DNA from 4 places in the Halomonas sp. PA16-9 genome. Region 4 is predicted to be linked to each of the others. Evidence: predicted binding sites of a transcription regulator. Region 4 holds the regulator's gene; each other region holds the start of a gene.
The links. Region 4 encodes sigma-54, which starts transcription at its own class of promoters, with help from an activator protein. Its sites were predicted from a motif close to TGGCACNNNNNTTGCTNT; they were not measured.
Positions count from the first base shown of each region.

Region 1: the regulator sigma-54 is predicted to act here: its motif matches at 2,560-2,577, upstream of urtA (urea ABC transporter substrate-binding protein).
Region 2: the regulator sigma-54 is predicted to act here: its motif matches at 2,584-2,601, upstream of glnA (glutamate--ammonia ligase).
Region 3: the regulator sigma-54 is predicted to act here: its motif matches at 2,560-2,577, upstream of FDY98_RS18560 (NCS1 family nucleobase:cation symporter-1).

Region 1 covers NZ_CP040452.1:969,356-974,301, reverse strand. The annotation lists gene FDY98_RS20830 (Bug family tripartite tricarboxylate transporter substrate binding protein) at 1-284, shown strand, start outside; gene FDY98_RS20825 (tripartite tricarboxylate transporter TctB family protein) at 284-736, shown strand; partial or broken gene FDY98_RS20820 (tripartite tricarboxylate transporter permease) at 805-2,261, shown strand; gene urtA (urea ABC transporter substrate-binding protein) at 2,695-4,056, shown strand; gene urtB (urea ABC transporter permease subunit UrtB) at 4,250-4,946, shown strand, end outside.
Region 2 covers NZ_CP040451.1:266,568-271,513, forward strand. The annotation lists gene FDY98_RS01240 (alpha/beta hydrolase) at 1-440, opposite strand, end outside; gene FDY98_RS01245 (acyltransferase family protein) at 593-1,684, shown strand; gene FDY98_RS01250 (hypothetical protein) at 1,668-2,291, opposite strand; gene glnA (glutamate--ammonia ligase) at 2,823-4,229, shown strand; gene FDY98_RS26470 (hypothetical protein) at 4,329-4,454, opposite strand; gene FDY98_RS26475 (DUF4124 domain-containing protein) at 4,404-4,556, shown strand; gene FDY98_RS01260 (hypothetical protein) at 4,493-4,777, shown strand.
Region 3 covers NZ_CP040452.1:459,033-463,978, reverse strand. The annotation lists gene hydA (dihydropyrimidinase) at 1-1,175, opposite strand, end outside; gene FDY98_RS18565 (nitrilase-related carbon-nitrogen hydrolase) at 1,238-2,104, opposite strand; gene FDY98_RS18560 (NCS1 family nucleobase:cation symporter-1) at 2,722-4,239, shown strand; partial or broken gene FDY98_RS18555 (LysR family transcriptional regulator) at 4,254-4,946, opposite strand, start outside.
Region 4 covers NZ_CP040451.1:1,982,608-1,987,553, forward strand. The annotation lists gene rapZ (RNase adapter RapZ) at 1-533, opposite strand, end outside; gene FDY98_RS09090 (PTS sugar transporter subunit IIA) at 621-1,091, opposite strand; gene hpf (ribosome hibernation-promoting factor, HPF/YfiA family) at 1,096-1,404, opposite strand; gene FDY98_RS09100 (RNA polymerase factor sigma-54) at 1,502-2,917, opposite strand; gene lptB (LPS export ABC transporter ATP-binding protein) at 3,047-3,796, opposite strand; gene lptA (lipopolysaccharide transport periplasmic protein LptA) at 3,808-4,221, opposite strand; gene lptC (LPS export ABC transporter periplasmic protein LptC) at 4,190-4,828, opposite strand; gene FDY98_RS09120 (KdsC family phosphatase) at 4,902-4,946, opposite strand, start outside.

The DNA of each region.
Region 1 (4,946 bases), on a different replicon from region 4:
TACCGGGCGACCTGTCTGATATCCCCACCGCACGCGAGCAAGGCATCGACGCCCTTGGCCCCAACTGGCGCGGCTTTTATATGCCTGCGGATGTCTCCGAAGAAGCTAAAGCGTATTGGACCGATGCCATGGACACTATTTACCAGAGTGAAGAGTGGCAGAATGTCATGGCTCAAAACGGTTTGATGCCTTTCCACATGACCGCTGGTGAGTTTGAAGAGTTTGTACTCAACCAGATCAGTGACATTGAACAGCTCTCTAAAGATATTGGATTGATTCAGTAATGACTTTCAATGACCGCATCTTTGGGGTCTTGATGATCGTCCTGGCCGTTGCGTACGGCTGGGCCGCGACTCAGTTCCCGGAGCCGTTTGGTGGGGCCGAAGCCGTCGGCCCTGACACTTTTCCGAAATTGCTGGCCGTGGTACTGGCAATTTCCAGCCTTTATTTGATTGTACGCCCTGATCCCGACAACGCCTGGCCTTGGAGCCGTACGGGTGTCGAGCTAATCATCGCCGTGGTGGTGCTGATCTTTTACGCCATGCTGCTTCAGCCGCTGGGCTTCATTATTAGCACTACGCTTGCCGTGGGAACGCTTTGCTGGCGCATGGGGGCTCGGCCGTTCAATGCTTACATGACCGGGGCAGTCTCGGCAGTAGTCGTGTACTTTCTGTTTAGTTTTGCACTTGATCTCGCCTTACCGCTGGGTCTGTTGTCATTCCTGGAGGTGAACTGATGGAAACTCTAGGTTACCTAATGGATGGTTTTGGCGTTGCTCTGCAACCCCATAACCTGATGTTCGCCTTGCTAGGTGCTTTTCTTGGCACGTTGATCGGCGCTTTGCCGGGGTTAGGCCCTGCCAATGGCGTGGCCATTCTGATACCGCTGGCATTTAGTTTAGGGCTCGCTCCAGAAACGGCTCTGATTATGCTGACGTCAGTGTATGCGGGTGCCATGTACGGTGGGCGTATCTCATCGATTCTGTTAAATATTCCCGGCGATGAACCGGCCATGATGACCTGTCTTGATGGTTATCCTATGGCCCAGAAGGGCAAGGCTTCCGAGGCACTGGCGATCTCTGCGGTGGCCTCTTTTATCGGTAGTCTTATCGCCACTATTGGTTTGATCTTGCTGGCACCATTGTTGGCTAACTTTGCTTTAACGTTCGGCCCTGCGGAATATTTTGCGCTCTTCCTGCTGGCGTTCGCTACCTTAGGCGGTATTACCGGTAAAAACCCCATCAAAACAGTGGTTGCCGCCTGTATTGGCCTAATGATCGCCACGGTGGGTATCGACAATACCGGCGTGCAGCGCTACACCTTCGGGTGCTCGAACTTTTTGAAGGCGTGGACTTCATCATTGCTATCGTCGGTCTGTTTGCCATTTCCGAGCTGCTCTTCTTCATCGAAGAGCGTGCAGGCGGTGGTAAAGAGAAGATGAAGGTCAACAAACTTTCGCTCTCCTGGAAAGATATCCGCGAAATTCTTCCCACCAGTTTTCGCGGTGGGGTGCTAGGGTTTGTCGCCGGGGTGCTGCCTGGTGCTGGTGCTTCGTTGGGTAGCTTCATCAGCTATACCCTTGAAAAACGTGTGTTGGGTAAGAAAGGCTATTTTGGACAAGGCGACCCGCGTGGTGTGGCTGCTCCAGAATCTGGCAACAACGCTGCTTCGAGCGGTGCTCTGGTTCCCATGCTAACCCTAGGTGTGCCGGGTAGTGGTACTACTGCAGTACTCTTAGCGTTGTTGATTTCGCTCAATATTACCCCTGGGCCGCTGATGTTCACCCAGAATGCCGACATCGTCTGGGGCGTGATCGCAGCACTATTGATCGGTAACTTTTTGCTGCTGATCCTTAATATTCCGTTGGTGGGCATCTTCGTCAAGCTGCTGTCCGTGCCGCCGATGTACTTGCTGCCGATCGTCACGATGATTGCCTTCGTGGGTATCTACTCGATCAGTAACACCATCTTTGACCTCTACTTTATGGTGGCCTTTGGGGTGGGTGGTTATGTCCTGCGCAAGCTTGAGATTCCGCTGGTGCCAGTGATTCTTGGCTTGTTGTTGGGGCCAGAGATGGAGAAGAATCTGCGCCATGCCATGGATATCTCCGATGGCGACTGGATGATTCTTTGGGATAGCGGTCTGGCTATCGGCCTTTGGGTTTTTGCTGGATTGGGCTTGATCCTGCCTTATATTGTGGGCCCTCTGCTGCGTCGTGGTATGAAGGCAACCCCCAATTCAGGTTCGCCTGAAAGCGATTAAATACTTAAAGAAGTAATGTTGAGCAACGGAGCGCCGACGGAAGTCGGCGCTCTTTTTTTATTTCCGTTTTTGACGGGTAACAAAGAGTGGTTATGTAACTGATAAGTAATCACTGGGTTGCTGTTATGTATTTTAAAAGCCCGCGTATCTAATTGGTGCACCGAATCTTATTGGTGCATTGGCAGGGTGCTTTAGCTGCTTTTCTGCGCTTTATTTTGGTGCATATTGAGAAAGTCGAGATTTTCTGATGATTATTAAGTGGCTGATTAGATAGCTATAAGACAACTTTGTGCCAATCTGGCGCACCCCTTGCAAGAGCTGTTGGCTAGTAGACGTATTGGGGGGAGCTAACACAACCACCCCAAGTGCGAAGCCAATCATCAAGCCCCGGTCATAACAAACCCCAGTCATAAGGGGCGCAAGGAGATTAACAATGCACACTCTCAAACGCTCGACACACCCTCGCCCATACCTTTCAAGTGGCCGTTTCGCGACCGCTTTACTCACCACTGCCATCATGGGGGTCAGCACCCAGGCTATCGCCCAGGACGACGACCCGATCAAAGTTGGTATCCTGCACTCCCTCTCCGGCACCATGGCGATTAGTGAAACTGTCCTCAAAGACACCGTCGAAATGCTTATTGAGCAGCAGAACGAAGCCGGTGGTTTGCTGGGCCGTCAGTTAGAGGCCGTGGTGGTTGACCCGGCGTCTAACTGGCCGCTGTTTGCCGAACGCGCCCGGGAGCTGCTGGATCAGGAAGAAGTGGACGTGATTTTTGGCAACTGGACGTCGGTTTCGCGTAAATCCGTACTGCCCGTTGTAGAGGAGCTCAACGGGCTGCTGTTCTACCCGGTGCAGTATGAAGGCGAAGAGTCCTCTGAAAACGTCTTCTACACCGGCGCAGCGCCTAACCAGCAGGCGATTCCTGCGGTTGAATACCTTATCAACGAAGTCGGTATCGAGCGCTTTGCGCTAGTGGGTACCGACTATGTCTACCCGCGCACTACCAATCGTATCCTCGAGGCCTTCCTCAAGGATGAACACGGCATCGCGGATGAGGACATCATGGTCAACTACACGCCGTTCGGTCACTCCGATTGGCAGAACATCGTGGCAGAAATTCGCCGCTTCGGTGAAGAGGGTAAACCGACCGCCGTAATCTCGACGGTTAACGGCGACGCCAACGTGCCGTTCTATACCGAGCTCTCCAACCAGGGTATCGACGCTGCCGATATTCCCGTCATCGCCTTCTCTGTGGGTGAGCAGGAGCTTACCGGTATTGATACCGGCCCGCTGGTAGGCCACTTGGCTGCCTGGAACTACTTCATGAGCGTCGATAACGATGACAACTACGACTTTATCGATGCCTGGATCGAGTACACCGGCGACGATATGGCCGTGACCAACGACCCAATGGAAGCGCACTACATCGGCTTCAACATGTGGGCCGAAGCGGTTCGCAAAGCGGGCACCACGGACGTCGATACGGTGAAAGACGCCATTATCGGTGTGACCGTGCCTAACCTTTCCGGCGGTTATGCAGCCATGATGCCCAACCACCACATCACCAAGCCAGTGTTGATCGGTGAGATTCAGGACAACGGCCAGTTCGATATCGTGTGGCAGACGCCCTCTACCGTGGCCGGCGACGCCTGGTCTGACTACCTGCCTGGCTCCCGTGACCTGATTGCCGATTGGCGCAAGCCGATGGAGTGCGGCAACTTTAACGTCGTGAACGGCTCGTGCGGTGGCAGCACCGCAGCAGAAGAAGCCGAAGCGGCACTGGCTGAGTAAGCACGTCTACCGCAGTGGGAATGACTTCTTTTAAAACTGCCTGCTCGCTGGTGCTAGGGCAGGTTGATGCGAGGGTCTTTTTCCAGGGATGGAAAAAGTAGCGCCCATGGATGGGTTTACAGCGCCCTCGCGGAAACCTGCACTGGCACCGATATATTCAGTTACCCTCTTAGATAACCAAAGGAAGAACCCCATGAGGCGTTTCCTTTCCTTGGCGCTGCTCTGCTTCCTGCTGTTGGGTATGACCCTCACAGCACAGGCACAATCAACAGACGCCGCCAGTAGCTCCACTAATGATGCGGCCGCGCTCGAACTGTTGGAGGCGCTGGACGTTGAGTCTTACGCCGCCAAAGGCGAAGCGATTACCGCTATTCTGCAAAGCGACGACGAGCGCGCCCGTGACTGGCTGCAAGCGCTGTTGGATGGCCGCTTGCAGCGCACCGAAGACGGCCGGTTCGTGCTGGTGCTAGAGAACCGCGGCCGCGACTGGCCGGTGGCCGATGTCCTAACTGGCGAAGCGCTGGGCGAGATGTCCCGTCGTGATCTGGAGCGTATCGGCATCAACAACAACCTGCGTAATCAGTTGCGCAGTGCCATCGCGGTAGTTGACCTTTACTCGCCTAATGTGGAGCGCCGCCGCACCTCGGCCGAGCGCCTGTTAGGGGAAGTAGATGGTGAGCTGGTGCCCACTCTCGACGACTTGATCGAACAGGAAGAGGACGAGCAGGTGCGTTACCGGCTGACCCAGGCCGTGGCGATCTACCGCGCCGAAGCGGGCGAAATGGCTGGGGTCGAAGCGCTGGACGGCAGCCTACACCCCCGTTCCCGCGTGGCATTGAGCCGGGCAGCCAATAGCGATGATCCCGTCGTCGCCAATGCCGCTGCCGCTT
Region 2 (4,946 bases), 1.7 Mb from region 4:
TGGCGCTCTTGTCCCACGCGATAGGTTGCTTCCACATGTGGCATTAGGTCGTTAAAAAATGCGCTGCGGGCGGGTTCGTTGTGGCCATCTACCCACCAACTGCGACTGCCGGGCATAATGAAAACGGCCGGAGGAATATGCCCGGCAGCGATTAACCTATCCGCCACCTGCTGCAAGTTGCCGCGAGAAACCCAGTCGCGGTCAGTGTTAAATGAGCCGTGCAGCATATAAACGACCGGATACGCGTCTGTCGCTTGGGCGTCATAATTGTCGGGTAAATAAATACTGTAGGGGTAGTCGTAACCTAGCGTGGGCGAGAAAAACTGATGGTGTTCAACCTCGCTGGCTAAGCTATGGCCACTGAACGTTAGCCAGCCAATAAATGCCGTAAGTAGGGAGTGAAATCGGTACGAGAATACTGGTGGCTTAGGGATGAACACGTTTCCTCCGGGAATTAAAACTGTTCAATGGGGTCGGACAGCGCGAAGGCTTTTATTGTTCATCATAGCCATATAAGACAGTCAGTTAGCATAGTCATTCATCATCGCCATGCAAAATGCCAGGGTAGGAGTAGGTCGAGGCGGGAGGCCCAATGCGCAAAATTGAAGAGATCTATTGGTTGCGTGCTTACGGCTGTATAGCCGTTTTTTTGTTTCACTTACTAGATCATGTCAATCAGCGCCTCGATAATGTTGCCACCGATTTGATGCGCATACCGCTGGTGTTGGGTACCCCGATTTTCCTGTTTATTGCGGTCTTTGTGTTTGCCGTTCGCTACGATAAATCCGTGCCGGAAGGATTCCTTGCCCAGCGCGTGAAGTATGTAATGGTGCCCTATTTTGTGTATGGCTTTATTTATTCGACGGCTGAATGGCTAAGCCAACAGCCATCGGATGAACCGGTGGGGTTCGTGGCCAACGCCATTGAGTATTATGTGTACGCGGGCTGGCATGGCTATTTTTTGATTATTGCGATGCAGTTTTATGTGGCCTATTGGCTGTTTACCCGTTGGCAGCTGTGGCGTTTGAACCCGGTGCCGTGGCTGTGGGGCGCTTGTGTGATCAGCATGGCGTATTGGGGGTTGGCTTACTGGTTTGAGGTTGACCTGCCCGGCTATCTGCTGTGGATTGCTCCACTGGGTTGGATCTATGTGTTTTTTCTTGCCCTGGTGCTGGTGCGCTACTACCCGCTACCCCCTGAGAGCGTGATGCTGGCGCGGCCTGCCTGGATGCAGCAAATGGCCCGCCCGGTCTGGTTGGTGCTAATGGTGGCGCTGATTATTGCCGCGACCTTTACAGGTTGGCTGGCCTTCTCTTCCAAAGAGGTGTGGTCATTCCTTTCTTCGTGCTGTTCACGCTGTGTGCCATGCGCTACTTGGCCGGGCGTCCTGCGCCTTTGTGGGTGCGCCACATTAATGCGTATTCGTTTGGCATTTACTTGGCTCACCCTATGTTCTTTGTGCTCGCTGATCTGGCTGTCGAGCCGTTGTCGTTGCCCATTGGCGTGTATGCACTGGCGCTTATGGCGGTTGGTGTGGTGGGGTCAGTGGGGCTTAATAACTCGCCAATACCACGACACTGGGCGCCATGCTGTTCGGCAAGCGATTAAAGGTAAGCTAGTCAGAGAGTGGCGGTGGATGGTATCTGTGGATAGCGGCAGAAAACGCATTATAGGCGTGGAGTGAAAGCCGTAGCCGGGGGGTTAGGTAGAAAAGGGTTTTCTGGCTCTTTCGTTAGTCTAAGCAGGTTTCCGTTGTAGGTTTTTAAACGCGTAGGGCAGGCGTGTAAACGTTGCAGAAAATCGTCGATCGCGCTGTTATCGTCCAGCTCAGGGTCAAACCCACCCAAGCGTTCTAGCCAGGCTCGCCTCACGGCAATGTAGGGCGGCAAAAGTAAAGCACTGGCCAATAAGCGCCGCAGGATGCGTTCCGACAGCGATGGCCGGGTGAGGCCAATAATCAAGGCGTCAAGGGTGTAAGTGTTGAGCTGTGAATAGAGTGCACACCAAAGCTCCGCAGGCAGTGGTTTTTTCTGTAGCGCAATGATGAGCCACTCTGCTTGGCTGGTAAACGCGGCTTTATTCAAGCGAGCCCCCAGCGGCCTTGATGGTGTAATCAGCGAATGAGCATGGTAGCGCTGTTCAATAGCACTCAGGCGTGCTTGCGCTTGAGTGGCTGTCACCAAAATGGGCAGCAAGTGGTCGGCGACACCGGATTCACGTATGGATTTTAAGTGGCGTGGCAACATTTCACCCGTCACCATGGCATCAACGATAAAGCAGACCGATCCCATTTGCCGACTCCGATTGTGAGCAAATCTATCAAATTGTAATTTATTGTAGTATCTGGTTTATTTGCGTAGCAAGTAAAAAAATTTGCGAGCTAAAAAACAGCGCTAAGTATGACTTGTGCACTTTGATGGGCGCGCGGCATTATTTTTGTTCTATTTTGGTGCATAAGAGGTTTTTTAGACGGTTCAGAATAGCCTGTTGCGCCGTTATGCGTCATCAAGAGGCATTCGAAGCCATTTTTTAATGTTTATAAAACAGATAGTTGTTGTTTTTTATGCCATATTGGTGCAGTGTTGGCATGTTCTCTGCATTGTATTTGCAAGCGGCTAGCGGGCCGTAGGCATAAGCCCTGCGGCGTGCTAAAACGATAGCCGGTCTGAAATGCTCGCTGAGCGATTTGTTAACCAATGTCAGGCAAACGTTGAGCGAACAAGAATGACAAACGTGCGGTTTAGCACGTATTTTGTCGAACAACACTTTTATCGGTAGCTTACTGTCGTTAGCTTTAAGCCACGCTCATACCGGAGGACACTATGTCAGCCAAGACTCTCGCGCTAATTGAAGAACACGATGTTAAATGGGTAGATCTGCGTTTCACCGACACTCGCGGTAAAGAACAGCACGTGACCGTGCCTGCGCGCGATGTAGACGAAGAATTCTTCGAGAATGGCCAAATGTTCGATGGCTCTTCTATTGAAGGTTGGAAGGGCATTAACGAATCCGACATGATTCTGCGCCCGGAAGATGGTACGGGCTACCTTGACCCCTTCACCGAAGATGCGACGCTGGTGCTGCGCTGTGACATCATCGAGCCGGCCACTATGCAAGGCTATGATCGTGACCCGCGCTCTATCGCTAAGCGTGCAGAAGCTTACCTGCAGTCTACTGGCCTGGGCGACACCGCGTTCTTCGGCCCTGAGCCTGAATTCTTTATCTTTGACGAAGTGCATTGGAAGTCTGATATCCAGGGCTCCATGTACAAAATCACTTCCGACGAAGGCGCCTGGGCAACCGACAGTGTCGTTGAAGGCGGCAACCTTGGCCACCGCCCGCGCGTTAAAGGCGGCTACTTCCCGGTTCCTCCGGTCGATAGCTTCCACGATATTCGTGGCGCAATGTGTAATACCCTGGAAGCGATTGGTCAGACCGTCGAGGTACACCACCACGAGGTTTCCAACGCAGGTCAGAACGAAATCGGCGTTAAGTTCAACACGCTGGTGAAGAAAGCTGACGAAGTTCAGGAAATGAAGTACGTGATCCACAACGTGGCCCACGCGTATGGCAAAACGGCCACCTTTATGCCGAAGCCGCTGGTCGGTGATAACGGTTCGGGTATGCACGTTCACCAGTCGTTCTGGAAAGATGGCAACAACCAGTTCGCCGGTGACGAGTACGCTGGTCTGTCTGAAATGGCGCTTTTCTACATCGGCGGCATCATCAAGCACGCCCGTGCCCTGAACGCCTTTACTAACGCTTCTACCAACTCGTACAAGCGTCTGGTGCCTGGCTTTGAAGCGCCGGTCATGCTGGCCTACAGTGCCCGCAACCGTTCGGCTTCAATCCGTATTCCTTACACCGCCAGCCCGAAAGGCAAGCGTGTGGAAGCGCGCTTCCCTGATCCGACTGCCAACCCTTACCTGGCGTTCTCTGCCATGTTGATGGCGGGTATCGACGGTATCAAAAACAAGATCCACCCTGGCGATGCCATGGACAAAAACCTGTACGACCTGCCGCCAGAAGAAGGCAAGTCAGTACCGACTGTGGCGCACAGCCTGGATCAAGCACTGGAAGCCCTCGACGCTGACCGTGCGTTCTTGACCGAAGGTGGCGTGTTCACCGACGAAATGATCGATGCCTACATTGACCTCAAGATGGAAGAAGTGGAGCGTATTCGTATGACCACTCACCCCATCGAGTTTGATATGTACTATAGCTGTTAAGTACAGCTGCAAATCAGCGTTACTCGCCCTTGGCTGTTACTATCAGCCAGGCGGTGGTAACAATGATTGCCAATAGAACCCCGCTACGGCGGGGTTTTTTTATTGCTGGGAGGCTGAGAAGCGTGCCAGAGGGGCGATGAGCAGTGTGCTGGTAGCTCTCTTGGGCGTGGGGGAGTGGGTGGCACGGCGTTCGGGCAGGCGGTGTATCGGGTGACCGATCAGCACGGCAACGTTACCTTTACCGATAACCCAAGCAGCCCTTTATGCCCTGCGACCACTTTTCCATCGCTCTGCCCCAACAAGGCGCACAGGTGGAAGAGGGGATGACCGTGGTGGAGGTGGTTATTGCGCCACCGTTGCGCGACGACAATCAGGTACGGCTGTTGGTGAATGGCGAGATTAGCCAGAAAGCGCTGCACAGCGATGTCTTCTGGTTAACGGGCCTGCCGCAAGGGGGCACGAGATCCAGGCAGAATGCTGGAGAGCAGCCAGCGTTTACAGCACCGCACGGCAGCGGTGACGATTACGGTTCCTTAAGAGCGCTTTAATAAACGCGATCAAAAAAACAGCCCTAAGTATTACCTACCAAAACCTGTGTGCACTAAAGTGGTGCATGAGCAGGAGCATTTGGCACGGCAAGTGCGCTAAAACGATTCGCGCTCTTTCGCTGCGATGCCCGCAAGCCGTGCAAATGGACATAAACGTATAGTTGGCGCG
Region 3 (4,946 bases), on a different replicon from region 4:
TCTGCATCGGAACCTACTTGAATCGCCCCTTTGCGCGGGTAGAGGTTGAAAATCTTGGCGGTGTTGGTCGATGTCAGCGCGACAAACTCCTGGGGCGACAGCTTGCCGGTGTTGACGCCTTCATCCCACAACACGGCGAGGCGGTCTTCCACGCCAGCGGTGCCGTTGGGGATTTTAGTAAAGTCATCCTTGCCCGCGGCTTTCTGATCGGCACAGAAACAGCAGTGGTCGGTGGCGGTGGTTTGCAGATTGCCCGACTGCAAGCCGTGCCAGAGCGCTTCCTGGTGGCCCTTGGGCCGGAAGGGCGGGCTCATCACGTGGGCAGCGGCGCGGCCCCAGTCGGTATCCTGGTAGACGCTATCGTCGATGAGCAGGTGCCCGGCTAAGCATTCGCCATAAACCGGATGACCCTGCTGGCGGGCGTAGGCAATTTCATCGACGGCATCTTTGGTGGACACGTGAACCAGATAGATCGGTGCGCCCAGGGTGCTGGCAATGCGAATCGCCCGGCTGGCCGCTTCGCCTTCCACCTGGGGGGGGCGCGAAAGCGGATGGGCTTCCGGCCCGGTCATGCCCTGGGCAAGCAGTTTTTGCTGCATGTGGTAGACCAGCTCACCGTTTTCGGCGTGAACCGTAGGCACCGCGCCTAGCTCCAGACAGCGCGAGAAGCTTTCCACCAGAATGTCATCAGTGGCCATGATCGCGCCCTTGTAGGCCATAAAGTGTTTGAAGCTGTTCACCCCGTGTTCATGAACCAGGGTGCCCATTTCCTCTCGCACGCTATCGTCCCACCAGGTAATCGCCACGTGGAAGGCAAAATCGGTGGCGGCTTTTTCCGCCCAGCCTTGCCAGGTTTCGAAGGCCTCAAGGAGCGACTGACCTGGCTGTGGGATCACGAAGTCGATGATCGAAGTGGTGCCCCCGGCCAAGGCCGCGGCGGTGCCGGTATAGAAATCTTCGCTGGCCACGGTGCCCATGAACGGCAGTTGCATGTGCGTATGGGGATCGATACCGCCGGGCACCACCAGTTGATCGCTGGCATCGACAATTTCACACCCTTCAGGGACATCTAGATCGGTGCCAATCGCATGGATTTTACCGTCGACACACAGTACGTCTGCGCGGTAGGTATCGGCGTGGGTGACCACGGTGCCGCCCTTGATTAATAAGCTCATCGTTCGCTCCTGTTGTTTTTAAATAGAAAACTTAACCAGCAACCTGTTTTTTACCAGCAGAATCATTCACCGTCGGTCAGGCGGGTATAGGTTTCCGGGCGACGGTCGCGGAAGAACTGCCAGTTGTTGCGTACCTCCCGCACCATGTCCAAATCGATCTCGTGCACCAGCAGCTCGTCTTCTGTTTCGCTGGCCTGAGCTTCGATTTTGCCGCGAGGGTTAACGATATAGCTGGAGCCGTAAAAGTCGCCGATGTTCCACGGCGCCTCGGTTCCAACTCGATTGATCGCAGCGATAAAGCAGCCATTGGCGGCGGCAGAGGCAGGTTGCTCTAACTCCCACAGGTATTGGGAAAGACCGGCCACGGTGGCGGAAGGGTTGAAAATCACCTCAGCGCCGTTGAGAGCAAGCGCCCGCCAGCCTTCGGGGAAGTGACGGTCGTAGCAGATATACACGCCGATTTTGCCGTAGGCAGTATCGAACACTGGCCAGTTGGATTTTCCCGGCTTGAAGAAGAATTTTTCCCAAAAACCGGCTACTTGGGGAATATGGGTTTTGTGGTACTTGCCTAAGTAACTGCCGTCAGCGTCGAATACCGCTGCGGTGTTGTAGTAAACACCGGTTTCAGTCTCTTCATACACCGGCACGATGATCACCATGCGGTGCTCGGCGGCGAGCTTCTGCATCATCTGGCAGGTAGGGCCTTCCGGTACCCGCTCGGCGGCGGCGTACCACTTGCCGTCCTGGCTGGGGCAAAAGTAGGGCTGGTTAAACACTTCCTGGAAGCAAAGCACCTGCACGCCCTGGTCAGCCGCTTGCTGAATCATTGGCAGATGTGCCTCGTTCATGGCGTCGCGAATAGCTTCTGGTTCAAGATCGGTGCTGGTTTTCAGGCCCATCTGAATCAACCCGATTTTCATATTCTGCATGAGACGCTCCCTCTGATTGTTGATGTGTAGCGTATGTTTGTAGTGTTCTTGAAACTAGTTTTGTAAAGCTGACGAAATAGACAGCTTTTGTTGAAAGTAGCGCTGGGTAGGTGGTTTTAGCAAGTCTTTAAAGGAGATTTGTTAAATCGTCTTTAACTCATTGAGTTTGCTTATTTTTATTGTTCCATTTGGTGATATTCACTTTTTTGGTGAGGTCTTGCACTGTTTTGGATGGTTTTTTTATTCTTTTAAAATCATTGGTTTGGTATATTTCTAGCGAGTGTTTTTGGTTTTTTTCTGTTTGAAATTGGTGCAAATATTTTTTTTGATCTAGCTTTGTTTAGTTGGTTTTTGTTTTAGGTGGGGAAAATATAAAGATAACAAGCTAACAATAATAATGTTGTCCAGGAAGGCAGCTTTTTAATCAATGAGTTAATTGACCTGCTTTTTCAAGTAGGCATGCTTATTGCTTGTTTTCTAAAAGCTATGGTTTCTAAGAACGATGGTTTTGAAAAACAATGTTTTCTAAAAGCCATGATTTCTAAGCGCCTTTTTGAAAAGCTCCACTGGCCGTGGGAGCTAGGCAGCGCAATAACGCAATGCTGAGGAGATAAAAAATGACCGAAACAACCTCTCAGATGGTGGATCGAGGTGGGCTGATAGAGCTAGATGTAGGGGACGATGTACGCAGTAGTTCGCGCTTTAATGAGGATATTGCGCCTACCCAGGCCAGCGAGCGCACCTGGAGTAAGTGGAATATTGCGGCACTCTGGGTAGGCATGTCGATCTGCGTGCCCACCTACACCCTAGGCGGGGTATTAACCGCCTACTTCGGGCTGAGCGTGGGGGAGGCGTTGTTTGCCATTTTGTTGGCCAACGTGATCGTGCTGATTCCTCTTACCTTAAACGCCTTTCCCGGTACGAAGTTTGGTATTCCTTTTCCGGTGGTTTTACGCTCTTCGTTCGGTATTTTAGGTTCCAACGTACCCTGTCTGGTGCGCGCCCTGGTCGGCTGCGGCTGGTTTGGTATTCAAACCATGTTTGGCGGTTTGGCCATTCATCTGTTGCTCTCCGAGTTGATTCCCGCTTGGGCTGCGATGGGCGGTGTTGGTGAAGTCATCGGCTTTTTTGTCTTTGGTGCGATGAACCTCTATGTGGTGATTCGTGGTGCAGAGTCGATTAAATGGTTGGAAACCTTCGCCGCACCGCTGCTGTTAGCCGTTGGTGTTGGGCTGATGATATGGGCGTGGCCAAATATGTCGATGTCCGAACTACTGGCACAGCCGCCGTCGCGGCCTGAAGGGGCATCGGTATACGGCTACTTCTTCGCGGGCTTAACCGCCATGGTGGGTTTTTGGGCCACGCTGTCGCTGAATATTCCCGATTTCAGTCGCTTTGCCAAAAGCCAAAAAGATCAGATCGTTGGTCAGGTGATTGGGCTGCCGCTAACGATGTTTTTCTTTGCCGCACTCGGTGTCGTGTTAACCGCTGCTTCCGAAACGCTGGTAGGGGAAACCGTTGCCGACCCGGTACGTTTGATTGGCTATATCGACAGCCCCTTCTGGGTGGTACTGGCGATGCTGTTGATCATTATCGCCACGATCTCTACCAATACGGCTTCTAACATCGTGTCGCCTACCAACGATTTTCAGAACATTGCGCCCAAATTGATTAACCAGACGCGCGGCGTGCTGATGACTGGCGCGGTGGGCGTGTTGTTGATGGGCTACGATCTGCTGCAAAAAGCGGGCGTTATTCCGCCAGGGGTTTCTCTGGAGCAGATGTACTCCAACTGGCTGCTGGGTTACTCCAGCCTGCTGGGGCCCATCGCGGGCATCATGGCGGTGGACTACTTCCTGATCAAAAAGCAGCGTTTGGATGTGCCCAGCCTGTATATGGATAACCATGCTTATCCTGCGGTGAACATCGCGGGTTTTATCGCCTTTGGCGTGCCGGTGGCGCTTACGTTGCTATCGCTGTTAACTGGCACCATGAACTGGTTCTACGACTACGGCTGGTTTACCGGCTCGGCGCTGGGGGCAATTGTTTACTATGTGGCAAGCCAAGTGTTGGCGTCATCGCCCCAGGCGGGGCCAGCGCCGATAATGGCCAATGAGGCAACCGAGCAGCGTTAAACATACTGCCGGGTTTAGCTGCTTTTGATTAAGCGTAGAAACGCATCGACCACTCGGTTGGGGCGGCGGTCGTGGCGGGTGATCAGCACAAAGGGGATGCGGTAGTGCTGCGTGTTGGCATGCAACGCTCGCATCTTGCCCGCTGCCACCCACTGTGCAGCTACGTGTTCAGGCAGAAAGCCGATAAATCGCCCGGTAAGAATCAAAAAAGCGGCGCCTTCTCGGTCGGATGCTGAGGCACGAAGGCTTAGCGCATCATGCGCCTGTCGGGCCTCAACCGGTAGCGGATAGCGGGGCGAAATAGCCGAGTGTTGGGCGATATCAGCACCACTGAGCGTGTCGTCGTCCTCCGTAAACAGGGGATGGCCAGCCGCACAGTAAAGATATGATGGCTCATCATAAAGGTGCCGCGCTTCTAAACTGGTGGGCAGGTTCACTGCAGGCACTACGCCGACGTGCAAGTGGCCATCCATCACCCCTCGAATGACCGCGTCAGAAGGCTCCATATGAATATGCAGCGTGACCTCATGCTCCGGCGCGCTGAGCTCAGCCAGTGCATTGGTCACGTGCATGGCGGGTAGTGTCACCAAATTATCGGTAATGCCGATATTCAGCTCGCCTTTAATCGTTTGGTGCAGGGCGTTAACGTCGCTTTTAAACGTTTCAAGCGCGGTCAGTAGCGTCAACCCTGCCTGATAAATCTCTTT
Region 4 (4,946 bases):
GGTACGCCGCGTTTATACCCAAACGATTCCAGCGTTAGCGTCAGTTTATCGCGCCGCTGATGGGCTACTTGGTCGGTAATGCGACGGCGTAAATCGTGCACCGATAATCGTGATGTATCGATCAATAGATCGGCCAGATCGCGAATATCCTCTAGCGTCGTCTCTTCTTTATTGATCGCCTCTTCCAGCGTCATTTCGCTATCGCGGGTCAGCGGATGACGGCGACGCGTTGCTGAGTAACGCTCAAGCAGTATGCGTGCATCGGTGGTCAGGTAAATAACTTGAAAGTCGATTTTACGCTGGCGCAACTCGTCTAATAAAGAGGGCAGGCGCTCCAGAGCTCCCGGCAAATTGCGGGCATCAATACTCACCGCTAAATGTGCTCGGTCGCCCTGGTCACGCAGTTCATCCACCAACGACCCCAGCAACATAGCTGGGAGGTTATCAATCGCGTAGTAGCCAAGATCTTCCAGCGCTTGCAAGGCGATAGATTTACCTGACCCGGAGCGGCCGCTAATGATCACCAGTTGCATAGAGTCTCTCTTTGCTTTGATCAAGCTGCGTTGAGGGTGGTGAGCGGATAACCTGCTGTGATCTGCCCTGAACAGGGTTTCAGACCCTTAGGCCGCTGATTGCTCGCGAATTTTGGCGGTAATCAGCTCAAGCAGTTCGCGCTGGCTGGTTGCTTTACGCAGTTGCTGGCGCGTGTCCGCATCATTCATGATGGTCGCTACCTGACCCAGTAGTGAGAGATGCGTGTCATCTGCCTCTTCGGGTACCAACAGGACAAACACCAGATCTACCGGGTCGCCGTCGATAGCGTCAAAATCGATCGCTTCAGCCAGTTTCAAAAATCCAGCGATAGGGGCGTTGCAGTGGGGGCTACGCGCATGAGGAATAGCCACGCCGTTACCAATACCCGTACTACCTAAGCGCTCGCGGCCGATTAAACGGCTAAACACTTCTTGGCTGTCCAGGCTGGGGATATTTTGGGCGATAAAGGTGCTGTAAAACTCCAGCACCCTTTTTTTGCTGCCCCCGGGGACGTCGAACAGAACGCGTTCCGGGGGGAGTATGGTTTCCAACGTCATTGAATTAACGCACACCGGCGCCTTGGGCGCGAGCTTGTGCTTTTTCCTTGTGTTTAACGAGTTGACGGTCGATTTTGTCCGCTAGTGCGTCGATAGCGGCGTACATATCACTGTCTAGGGCTTCCGCATGTAAGTCAGCACCTGCGGCGTGCAGCGTACAGGCGGCCTGCTGGCGCTCTTTCTCCACTGATAAGGTGACTTGCACCGTAGTTATATTGTCGTAATGGCGCTCTACACGCTCAAGCTTCTCGTTGACATAGTCACGCAAGGCGTCAGTCAGTTCTACGTGATGACCAGTGATATTTACTTGCATTGACGTGCTCCTTATCCATCGGACTGTACTTCGATTGTAACCCTTTTTGCCGCGTTGCAAAGCCCTTGTCGAGAGTTTCCCTGAAACGTTAACGAAGTTAGCGCAAACGACGCCGTTCACTGGAAGAGGGAATGCCCATGGCTTCACGGTATTTCGCCACCGTACGACGCGCCACTTGAATCCCTCCTTCGCCTAATAGCGTCACTAAGCGGCTGTCTGAAAGCGGCTTGCCGGGCGGCTCCTCTTGAATCAGTTTCTTGAGTCGTGCACGGATGGCGGTGCTGGAGTGGCTGTCGCCATCTTGACCGCTCACCTGGCTTGAGAAAAAGTATTTGAGTTCAAACACACCACGGGGTGTATGGATATATTTTTGCGTCGTTACCCGTGAAATAGTCGACTCGTGCATCTCCACGGCTTCGGCAATGTCGGCCAGTATCAGTGGTTTCATGGCTTCTTCGCCGTGCTCTAAAAAGCCAATCTGGCGGGTAATGATTTCGCGACCAACACGCAGCAGCGTATCGTTTCGGCTAGAGAGGCTCTTGATCAACCAGCGCGCTTCCTGCAAGTGCTCTTTGAGAAACTGGTTGTCATCGCTTTTATCCGCACGCTTAATCAAGCTGGCGTAGTCGGGCTGAATGCGCAGCCGTGGCAGGGCCTCGGGGTTGAGCTCTAAATGCCAGCCTTCATTATCGTGGCGGACGACTAGATCGGGGGTGACATAGCTGTCATCGGTGTCGCCGTAGGCGCTGCCTGGGCGTGGGTCTAGGCTGCGAATAAGCAGGATGACATCGGCCAGCTGTTCGTCGTCGAGCCCTAGACGGCGTTTCAGCAGACGCATATCGTCTTTGCCAAGCGCTTCGAGAAACTGCCGCACCAAGCGGCGGGCGGGAACCAGCAGTGGCGTATCATCGGGGAGAGCGGCGAGCTGCAGCATCAAGCATTCACGCAAGTCACGGGCAAATATGCCGGTCGGCTCAAACTGCTGGAGCTTGAGTAGAATGGTTTCCACTTCGCGCTGGCTTAGCCCGTCAATGCCCTGGGCACGAAGCCCTTCACGGATGTCGTTGAGCGGCTGGGTCAGGTAGCCGTTGGCGTCTAGCGCGTCGATTAAACTTTCCGCGACAAGCTGCTCGCGAGCGCTAAAATCGGTCATGGCGAGTTGCCACAGCAGGTGGCCATGAAGGCTCTGCCCGGCTGCCTGGCGCTCAAAGTCGGGGCCTTCGCTGCTGCTGCCCCCCTGGCTTCCCATATCTTGATAGGTATCTGACCAGTCGCTATCTACCGAGAGCTCAGTAGGGATGCTCTCTGACCACTCTTCTTCCTTAGGCTCGCTGACAGCCTGTTCACTAAATTCATCTTCCTGCTCCAGCATGGGATTGGCATCGAGGGCCTGCTGAATTTCTTGACGAAGATCCAGCGTAGAGAGTTGCAGCAGCGCAATGGCCTGCTGCAACTGGGGCGTCATGGTCAGCTGTGTGCCGATACGCAGTTGGAGAGAAGCTTTCATGACCATCTGAGAACCACTCGTTAATCAGAATGCTCCACCCTAGTGCGAGTGAGTGCTTGGCGCAAGTGCAATAAGCATGCCATTGGTCGTAAAGTTGTTTTAAAGCGCTATTTAGGGGCAATTAAGGCAAAAACATTACAGGCGAAAATCGGCGCCCAAATACACATCCCTTACTTTTTGGTTGGTGAGAATCGAGGCGGGCGAGCCACTGGCGATGATTTGCCCATCGCCGACGATATAGGCGATATCGCAAATGTCTAGTGTTTCACGCACGTTGTGATCGGTGATCAGCACGCCGATATGGCGCTGTTTCAGTGCACGAATGATGGTTTTAATCTCACCTACCGAGATGGGGTCAACGCCCGCAAAAGGCTCATCGAGCAGAATAAAAGCGGGCTCTGTGGCTAGCGAGCGGGCTATTTCTACACGCCTGCGCTCGCCGCCCGAAAGGCTCATGCCCAGGTTGTCGCGAATATGGGTGATATGGAAGTCTTCGAGTAGCGCTTCCAGGCGCTGTTCGCGGTCGCTGCGGTTAAGCTCTTTGCGGGTCTCGAGTATCGCCATAATATTCTCGGCAACCGAGAGTTTGCGGAAAATAGACGCCTCTTGAGGTAGATAGCCAATCCCCGCGGCTGCGCGCTCGTGCATGGGGGCGCGCGTTAAATCCACATCGTCGATACCCACCTTGCCAGCGTCGGATTTGACCAGCCCAACAATCATATAAAATGAGGTGGTTTTGCCCGCGCCGTTGGGGCCCAAAAGGCCAACGACACTGCCTTGGGATATCTCCAGATTGATGTCTTTGACCACTCGGCGGCGTTTGTAGCTTTTAGCCAGGTGGTGGGCATAAAGGGTTTTGATCGGCGCAGTGTCAGCAGTGGCCACAGCTAGGCTCCCTATTGTTCAGGCTGAAGGGTCATGCGTATGCGCTGGGGCTCGCTGCCATCAACGTCAGAGCGCGCTTGAATCACTTCTCGGTCAATAAAATACTCAAGGCGACCGCCACTAAAGGTGTCCTCTTGCTGGGTCAGTTCGGCTTGGTCGATCAGCTCTACGCGACGCTCGGCGACGTGATAAATAATCCGCCGCGCCCAGCCTTCCGTGGGGCCTTCTTGCCCTTCGCCTTGATGGCGCAAGTAGGCGCGCTCACCGGTAGCGGTGGCTGTCGAGAGTTCGCCCGCGTCGTTGCGTTCGATCTCTACCCGCTCGCCGCGCAGTTGCATTTCGCCTTGGCGAATGTCCACATCCCCAGTATAAACAGCTGTGCCTGCCCGCTGATCAAGATCTAAACGGTCGGCTTCCACTTCCACTGGGGCCTGGGAAGATGAGTTGGTTTGGGCTAACACTGATAAAGGTATCGCTAAACCGAACAGTGCAGTGTAGAGCAGGGCTGGGGAAATCATGGCTTTCATGGCGGTTCCTATTAGCGTTGTGTGGCCGGGGGTGCGTGCCGCGCACATTATCCGTTAAGCGAACCTGGCTGGTGTTAAGCCAAACGTCCATACGTGAAGCGCTCATTTGCTGCGGCGGTTGCTGCATCAATACCGGTGTGTCACTCCAGGCATGCTGCTCGAGGCCATCATAGTGCAGTAGCTCGGTATCTAGCTGCCAGCCTTCATCTGGTGCAAACAGTCGAGCCGAACCTGACAGCAGCAGGGCTTGGGTAGCGGTGTTGAGCGTGCCTACAGCGGCGCTGGCCAGCCACTGACGGTTTTCGCTGTCATACAGTACTGCCTCGGGCTCTTCCGTCCAGGTTTCGCTGCGCTGCGGGGTATGGATAAGGCGCGGTGTTTTTAGCGACTGCATGACACTGCCGTTATCCCCGAATAGGGTAATCTCGGCATTTTCCAGCACGTGGCCAGGTTCCTGAGCCTGTGCTTCGGGATCGATGCTGGTGTCTTGAGGCCCGGGGGTCAAGCCATACCAGCAGAATCCCCAGCGCGATGACTAGCCCGGCTAACCAGAGGCGTACTTTAAAGCGTTTAAACATTTACGTGCGGCCGTGCAGATAGGTGTCGAGCACCGCGCCCCAGTG